2 regions of the Undibacterium sp. Ji49W genome follow, and region 2 is predicted to be linked to the other one. Evidence: riboswitches for the same ligand, from Rfam matches in the RefSeq annotation. Region 2 holds a riboswitch; the other holds the start of a gene.
The links. Region 2 has a riboswitch for cobalamin ahead of ACO0LK_RS01480 (CoA-acylating methylmalonate-semialdehyde dehydrogenase). Riboswitches for the same ligand answer to the same signal wherever they lie in the genome.

Region 1 (4,424 bases), on a different contig from region 2:
AACTGGCTGGGTGGTCGGTGCGGTATGTGCTGGCGTGTATGCCGGTGCCGCCGAGCTATGGCCACATGCGGTGGCGGTGTTGCTGTCCACCATTGCCGGTATCTTGTTGACCGGCGCTTTCCATGAAGATGGCTTTGCTGATGTCTGCGATGGTTTTGGCGGTGGCATGACGCCAGAACGGGTGCTGGACATCATGAAGGATTCTCGCGTCGGTGCCTACGGTGCCATCGGCATCCTGCTGATGCTGGCGCTGAAGCTGACATTGCTGATCAGCCTGCCGCCAGCGCTGATTGTGCCCATCCTTTTTATCGCTCACCCCTTGTCACGTCTGGCATCATGCAGCCTGATCTGGCGCATGCACTATGCGCGGCATGAAGGCAAGGCCAAGCCACTGGCGCAAGATATGCATACTGGTGAATTTTTGATCGCATGCCTGTCAGTATTGCTGCCGTCGGCCTTGCTGCTGCACTTCTTTCCTTTTCCGCCAGCTTCAATCCTGATGGCGCTGGTCTTGATGTGCTTGCTGACCTGGCGCATGGCACGCATGTTCCAGCGTCGTATCAATGGTTTTACTGGTGACTGCCTGGGGGCCACGCAGCAGGTGGCAGAGGTAGGCATTTATCTGGGTTTGCTGGCTTTTCAGGTGCAATGAACATGCGCCTGCATTTGCTGCGCCATACTAAACCACAGATTGCCGATGGTCTGTGCTATGGGCAGGCCGATGTGCCTGTGCTGGCCGCAGATTACCAGATGCTGGCGATAGAGATGCGCCAGAAACTGTCTGCCGGTATCCCTGTATTTTCCAGCCCCTTGCAGCGCTGTGCCTTGCTGGCACAGGCACTGCATGATCAGCCGCAACTTGACCCGCGTTTGATGGAAATGCACTTTGGTGCATGGGAACTATGCGCCTGGGATGCCGTTCCCAGGGCAGAGATTGATGCATGGGCAGCAGCCCCGGCAACATATTGCCCTGGCGGTGGTGAATCGGCGCTGGATGTGGCGCAAAGGGTGATTGCCTGGCTGACAGATGTACGCCAGATGCAATTGCCAGAAGCCCTGGTGGTTGCCCATGCGGGCATTATGCGCATGCTGCTGACCTGGCAGGATGGCATGGCAGCAGATGAACTGGCGCAACTGGTTTGCGCGCAAAACCGCAGCCTTGCTTTTGGTGAATATATAGAAATACTGGTATTTCATAAATAATGCAGATAGTATTTACGCAAGACTGACAGTAAAGCCCGCAGTGTATGGCCATCGCATGATAGAACTCAGAAAATCACCCCGTGTCACAGTAACCTGGCGCTCTGGTATCAAAATGCCGGATGGCAGGTTGATATTCACCAAAGTGATCAATATATCGGCAGAAGGGGTGCTCTTGCAGTCGCCTGAAAACCTGGTTCCCCTGCGCAGTTATCCCATGATGATAGAAATCCCCGGTATCGTGCAAGAAGCCGAGCTCTACAAGGTCAGTTGCAAGGGCACGGTCAGGCATGCCATTCTTAGCGGTGATAGTTATAACGTTGGCATGCTGTTATCAGAAATGTCTGAATTGCATGCGCAACTTGTTGTCGCGTGGATATCCAAAACCGCGCATCTGACCTGAAATTGTACTGTCGGGCAACATTGGCAAGGCAAATCTGCTTTGTTTTCAATAAGTTAATAAACTGATCTGCCTCAGTGTTTACTGTCCCTTAACTTGCGGCTACCCCTATCTGTCTATAGAATGGCGGGGTTTTGGTGCTCGTGGATATATTCATATCTGCGGTTAAACGGGAAACACGACGCCTGGCTATGCCAGACAAACGTGTGCTGCCCCCGCAACGGTGTACAAGTTGCTGCAAAGACTGAATGCTTGTTTTTTCACATTCAGATTTGTAGCCAGCCATTTTCCAATACCACTGTGCAATGTGCATGGGAAGGTCAGATGGTGATATTTGTCAGCCCGGATACCGGCCAGAATAAGTGAAGTGATACGGACGGGGATATTTCGTGAAAATCAGACGCAGAAAGCTGCGTCCCCTTTTCAATCAGGCCACAGGCGCTGACGATACCGATTGTTCCTATTGCTTTTTCCATTGCAGCCTGCGGGGACGTCGGCTGCATGTTTTATTTTTCTGAAAATCATGACATCTGTATTCAAACCGCTCGCCCTCAGCCTGGCCTTGGCCGCTGCATTCCCGTCTTCTACTGTCTTTGCACAAACTGCTGCCGTTAGCGCGGCTTCCAGTGTGGTCATTACCGCTGGCCGCCAGGCGCAAGCCGCCAAAGACGTGCTTGCTGACAATGTCGTCATCACTGCGGAAGACATCGCCAAATCTGGCGCTGCTTCCATTGTCGACCTGTTGCAACAACAACGCGGCATAGAAATTACCCGCAACGGTGGACCAGGCACTTCATCTTCCGTGTTTTTGCGCGGTGGTAATAATGCGCAAAACGTAGTGTTGATTGATGGCGTACGCATCGGTTCATCCACCACAGGTGGTGCAAGCTGGTCTTCCATCCCACTGTCACAGATCGACCGTATCGAAGTCGTGTATGGTCCCTTGTCCAGCCTGTATGGCGCAGATGCCATGGGCGGCGTGATACAGATATTCACTAAAAAAGGTACAGGCGTTATCACACCTACCGTATCGGCTGGTCTGGGTAGCTATGGCACACGCAAATTGCAGGCAGGTTTGTTCGGCTCTGTTGCCAGTAATATCAGCCTCAGCCTGAACGCGGGACATGAAGAGAGTGATGGATTCTCTGCCACCAAACCCGGCGTCGGTTCCAGTTATAACGCGGACAAAGATGGCTACAAGATGGATAGTTTCAATGGCCGTCTGGTATGGGAAATCAGCAAGGGTTTTGAACTGGGTGCCAGTGTTTTACACAGCCGCAATGACGCACAGTATGATTCCGGTGCAGCAAAAGATGACCACAATATCGGTACACTGGAAACCATCGCCATCTTTGGCCGTGGCAAGTTCACTGATGACTGGTCTGCCTCGCTGCAATATGCACAAACGGCAGACAAGGGCTTCAGTACAGGCTTTGGCTCCAGCCAGATCGATACGCGTCAGAACAGCGTCAGCTTCCAGAATGATATCCGTATCGGTAAAGACGTACTGCAACTGATCGCCGAAACGCGTGAAGAAAATGTTGATTCTGTTTCTTCAGGCGTGGCCACAGAGGGCATCAACGGCGCGAAACGCACGACGAATTCATTTGCTGCATCGTATGTATTCAAGCAAGATGCGCATCTGGCCAGCGCCAGCATCCGCAACGACCGCAGTTCGCAATATGGTTCCAATACCACAGGTAGCGTTGCTTACGGTTACCGTTTTACTGACGCCCTGCGCGTCAATGCCAGCTATGGCACCAGCTTCCGTGCACCAACTTTCAATGAACTGTATTACCCTGGTTATGGCGTTGCCAGCAACAAACCAGAAAAAGCAAAAAATGCAGAAGTCGGTGTGTATTTTGAGCAGGGCGATACGCAGCTGAGCGCTGTGTATTATCAAAACAAGGCAACGGATCTGCTGGTCAGCACCAATGTCTGCCCTGTAGAAAAAGCGACTCATCAGTTTGGTTGTGCTTACAACGTCAATAAAGCAACCCTGTCTGGTTTGACAGTAGGCGGCACTACCCGTTTTGCTGATCTGACCCTGCGTGCTTCCATCGACATCCAGGACCCGAAAGACGACACGACAGGCAAACGCCTGGCACGCCGTTCCAAACAGCATGGTACTTTGGCTGCTGAATATGCGTTCTCGAATGCAAAAGTTGGCGTGGAAACCATCTACTCTGGTGACCGTTTTGATGATGCAGCCAACACCAGAAAATTGGGTTCATATAATTTGCTGAACCTGTATGCGACCTATGAAGTGGCAAAAAATACCACCGTGCTGGCACGCTGGAACAATGCCTTGAACAAAGACTATGAACTGGCAAGAAATTATGCAACGGCCGGTTCGAATGTATTTGTTGGTGTGAACTACGGCTTTAAATAAGTCTGGCATTGGTGTGAGGCGATGCAGCGGATATTGCTGTATCGCCCATCACATTACAAGCTCAATGACTGATGTGCAGGTTCGGATTTTCAAAAGACGCTGCACATCACCACCTGTTTTACCTATGGACCAGACCGATGATGGCGTCTTTTTTTTCTGCACGACAGCGTAAGCAATCAGCCAGGATGGCGGTTGCTCAACGTGCCGGACTGGTTCTTCCGATTTTATTGGCCGCTGCTGTCGCCAGCATACTGATCGCTTGCGTGTGCGGTTCTGTATCGCTGAGCTTTGCCGAGTTATGGCAAGCCTTGCTGGAATTGTTGCGCGGCCCGCCAACGACCTTGCCCGGCAGTCTGCTGGATTTGCGTCTTGGTCGTGCGCTGACCGGTTTTGTGACCGGTGCCACACTGGCACTGGCCGGCGTCATGATGC
Region 2 (4,424 bases):
CGGTTGGGTGCGGCAATAAAGCCTATGCCGGTATCCTGCGCCAGACTGGCGGCAACGCGCTGACCAAATTCTGCATGGGTATTCAGGCCTGTACCAACCGCCGTACCGCCGATGGCCAGTTCCTGCAAAGCCGGCAGGCTGAGGCTGATGGCCTGTTCCGCATGCGCCAGCTGCGCCACCCAGCCAGAGACTTCCTGCCCCAGCGTCAGTGGCGTCGCATCCTGCAAATGCGTGCGGCCAATCTTGACGATATCGGCAAATTCAGTCGCCTTGGCAGCCAGCGAAGCATGCAATTGCCGCAGGGCTGGCAACAAGGATTGCGTCACCGTCAGACAGGCAGCAACATACATGGCAGTAGGGAACACATCATTCGATGACTGCCCCATATTCACCTGATCATTCGGATGCACCAGGCGACTCATGCCGCGGGTGCCGCCCAATATTTCGGAAGCGCGATTGGCCAGCACTTCATTCATGTTCATATTGCTTTGCGTGCCGGACCCGGTCTGCCATACCGACAGCGGAAAGGCATGCGGATGCGCGCCGGCCAGTACCTCATCGGCGGCGGCAACGATGGCATCGGCAAACCGGGCATCCATCAATCCCAGATCACGGTTCACGATGGCACAACTACGTTTCACACGTGCCAGTGCCAGCACCAGGGCATCCGGCATTTTTTCAGTAGAGATGGCAAAGTGATGCAGTGAACGCTGGGTTTGCGCACCCCATAATGCATCTGCCGGAACGGCGATTTCACCAAAGGTATCGCGTTCCATCCTGTTGTTGGCATTGTCTTGGCTGTGTTGACTGGTCATTGCTGTTTTCCTGGTTAATGGTACCTGAGGCACCTGAAGCACCTGACATCCTTCAAGGAGCAGGTATGCACTGTGCTTGACAGACTGTACTTGCCCCATGCTGGCAAGTACCAATGGCTTTTATGATACTCAATCTGGAGCAAACCTGCTTTTTGCCGATTTCTGCCATTTTTTACCGATTGGCAACTTTATGCAGATTGCCGCATCCAGGCGTCGCTGAATTTTTTTCATCCATTCACATCGATTAACGTTTACGTAAACGTCAAGTCTTATGCTATTCTAAAAATAACAGGTGCACATCCCAATTTCTTGGGCTGTGTTAAACGGGAAAGTGGTCGTCCTGATCGCTGTCACTGACAAGTGATGGTTGGTATCAAGACCTAAAAACGTGTTTACGATCTGTAGCGAGCGTGCGTCAGCGGGAGTGAAGAGCAGCGCAAAAAGCGGAATGTACTTGTAGTACATGAGCATTTTGAGCAGCACATGAGCCCCGATCACGCATGCGCAGTAAGATCGTAAGCAGGTTTCAAGCCCCTGCTGCCTCCGCAACGGTAGGCAAGTGCGGTTACATCATCCACGCCACTGGTCATGCATGACTGGGAAGGCGATGTAACAAGACTTGCAAGCCCGGATACCGGCCTGTTGATCGCTGGAAAAAACATTGCGGAAGGCTATGTTTGGGATATTGCATGGCGCGCCTGATGGCGGGCAGATGCCTGTCTTCAATACTATTCTTTCACTGTTTTTCCCAAGGTCTGGTCACGTACGGAAGGTGCGTGGCGGGTGTGCATCCACACGGTGCATGTCCATGGTCAGGATCGTTGCTGCGGCAGGTTTCTGCATGTGGTGATCATCCTGTTTTTCAGGCATCAGTGCGGCTCTTGTTGCGGGCATAGCCCGCCGTGAATCCGTGCGCAATCAGGAAGGTTCAGGAAAGCATCATGGCTACTCTTACCAAGGTCCCCAACGTCAAACTGCTGATCAACGGCGAATTGATAGACTCCAAATCCACGCAATGGCGCAACGTGATCAACCCGGCCACGCAACAGGTGCTGGCCCATGTGCCGTTTACGACACCAGACGAAATGCAGGCCGCAGTCGATGCGGCCAAGGCCGCTTTCAAGACCTGGCGCAAGACAGCGATAGGCACACGCGCGCGCATCTTCCTCAAATATCAGCAACTGATACGTGAAAACATGGCCGAGCTGGCCGCGTTGCTGACAGCCGAACAGGGCAAGACCCTGGCCGATGCTGAAGGCGATATATTCCGTGGTCTGGAAGTGGTTGAGCATGCGGCCAATATCGGCAACCTGCAAATGGGCGAAATCGCCAATAACGTTGCCAGCGGTGTCGATACCTATACCCTGAACCAGCCGCTGGGCGTGTGTGCTGGCATTACCCCTTTCAACTTCCCGGCGATGATACCGCTGTGGATGTTCCCCATGGCGATTGCCTGCGGCAATACCTTCATCCTGAAACCATCCGAGCAAGACCCCATGGTCACCATGCGTCTGGCTGAACTGGCCATGCAGGCTGGCGTGCCACCTGGCGTGCTGAATGTGGTACATGGTGGTGAAGACATCGTCAATGCGATTTGCGATCACCCTGATATCAAGGCGGTGTCCTTCGTTGGCTCTACCCGCGTAGGCACCCATGTGTATAACCGCGCGACGCTGGCGGGCAAACGTGCACAGTGCATGATGGGTGCCAAGAACCACGCCATCGTCCTGCCAGATGCGAATAAAGAACAAACCCTGAACAACCTCGCAGGTGCTGCCTTTGGTGCGGCTGGCCAGCGCTGCATGGCGCTGTCTGTGGTCATCCTCGTTGGTGAAGCCAACCAGTGGGTACCAGACTTGCTGGACCGCGCCCGCGGCCTCAAGATCAATGCGGGTGCAGAAGCCAATACTGACATAGGCCCGGTCATTTCCTGCACCGCCAAAGAGCGAGTAGAAAGCCTGATCGCCCAGGGTATTGCCGAAGGTGCCAATCTGGTGCTGGATGGCCGCGCACCACAAGTGCCAGGCTATGAGAACGGCAACTTCGTTGGCCCTACGGTCTTCACCGGCGTCAAGCCCGGCATGCGCGTGTATGAAGAAGAAATCTTTGGCCCTGTGCTATGCATCATGCAGGCGGATACGCTGGCTGACGCCATCGCCATCATCAACGCCAACCCTAACGGCAACGGCACGGCACTGTTCACCCAGTCTGGCGCTGCCGCCCGTACTTTTGAAGAAGATATCGATGTAGGCCAGATCGGCATCAACGTACCTATCCCTGTGCCTGTGCCGCTGTTTTCATTTACCGGCTCACGTGCATCCAAACTCGGGGACCTGGGGCCTTACGGCAAACAAGTCATACAGTTCTACACCCAGACCAAGACCATCACGGCACGCTGGTTTGATGACAGCGTCAGCGCTGGCAAGGTGAATACCACCATCTCGCTGAAGTAATCGGAGGCCATCATGGACTTCGATCTTAGTGAAGACCAGCGCGCCTACCAGCAATCTGCCCGCAGCTTCGCCGCCCATGAAATGGCGGCGCAAGCCGCGCATTGGGATGCCACTTCCCACTTCCCGCTGGACGTTATCGCCCATGCCGGGGAGCTGGGATTTTGCGGGCTGTATGTGCCAGAAGTACTGGGTGGACTGGGCCTGACGCGGCTGGATGCAGCAATCATTTTTGAAGAGCTGGCACGCGCCTGCCCTTCAACCACGGCTTACATCACGATACACAATATGGCAAGCTGGATGATTGCCAATTGGGGCACGCCAGAGGTGCAGCAGGAATGGGTACCCAGGCTGGCCGCAGGCGAGAAGCTGGCCTCCTATTGCCTGACCGAAGCTGGCTCAGGCTCTGACGCAGCATCACTGCGCACCAGCGCACGTCTGGATGGCGACAGCTATATCCTCGATGGCAGCAAAGCCTTTATCTCAGGCGCCGGTGCCACCAATATGCTGGTCGTCATGGCGCGCACGGGGGGCGATGGTGCAGGCGGTATATCTGCCTTTGCCGTACCGGCAGATTTGCCCGGCATCAGCTATGGCAAGAAAGAAGACAAGATGGGCTGGAACAGCCAGCCCACCCGCACTGTCAACTTTGACCAGGTAAGCATACCCCGCAGCCACTTGCTGGGTGAAGAAGGCGAGGGCTTTCGCATCGCCATGCGTGGCCTGGATGGTGGCCGCATCAACATCGCCACCTGCTCCATCGGTGCAGCGCAATCGGCCCTCAATAGCGCGCAAACATATATGAATGAGCGCATGCAGTTTCAGAAGAAACTATCTGATTTTCAGGTACTGCAATTCAAACTGGCCGACATGCAAACCGAACTGGTCGCTGCCCGCCAGATGGTACGTCTCGCCGCCAGCAAACTCGACAGCAAGGCCGACAATGCCTCAGTGTATTGCGCCATGGCCAAGCGCCTGGCAACCGACACCGGCTTTGCCGTCTGCAATGAAGCCCTGCAAATCCACGGCGGTTACGGCTATATACGCGAATACCCGCTGGAGCGTTTCTTGCGCGATGTCAGGGTGCACCAGATACTCGAAGGCACGAATGAAATCATGCGCGTCATCGTCGCCCGTCACATGCTAAACCAACCCGCAA

Region 1: it holds a riboswitch for cobalamin, as region 2 does, so the genes downstream of both, ACO0LK_RS11155 (TonB-dependent receptor domain-containing protein) here and ACO0LK_RS01480 (CoA-acylating methylmalonate-semialdehyde dehydrogenase) in region 2, are expected to answer to the same signal.

Annotation. Positions count from the first base shown of each region.
Region 1 covers NZ_JBMPOW010000007.1:262,160-266,583, forward strand. The annotation lists gene ACO0LK_RS11140 (adenosylcobinamide-GDP ribazoletransferase) at 1-652, shown strand, start outside; gene ACO0LK_RS11145 (histidine phosphatase family protein) at 655-1,203, shown strand; gene ACO0LK_RS11150 (PilZ domain-containing protein) at 1,259-1,603, shown strand; cobalamin riboswitch at 1,719-1,972, shown strand; gene ACO0LK_RS11155 (TonB-dependent receptor domain-containing protein) at 2,124-3,992, shown strand; gene ACO0LK_RS11160 (FecCD family ABC transporter permease) at 4,133-4,424, shown strand, end outside.
Region 2 covers NZ_JBMPOW010000001.1:335,205-339,628, reverse strand. The annotation lists gene fumC (class II fumarate hydratase) at 1-815, opposite strand, end outside; cobalamin riboswitch at 1,284-1,472, shown strand; gene ACO0LK_RS01480 (CoA-acylating methylmalonate-semialdehyde dehydrogenase) at 1,757-3,268, shown strand; gene ACO0LK_RS01475 (acyl-CoA dehydrogenase family protein) at 3,281-4,424, shown strand, end outside.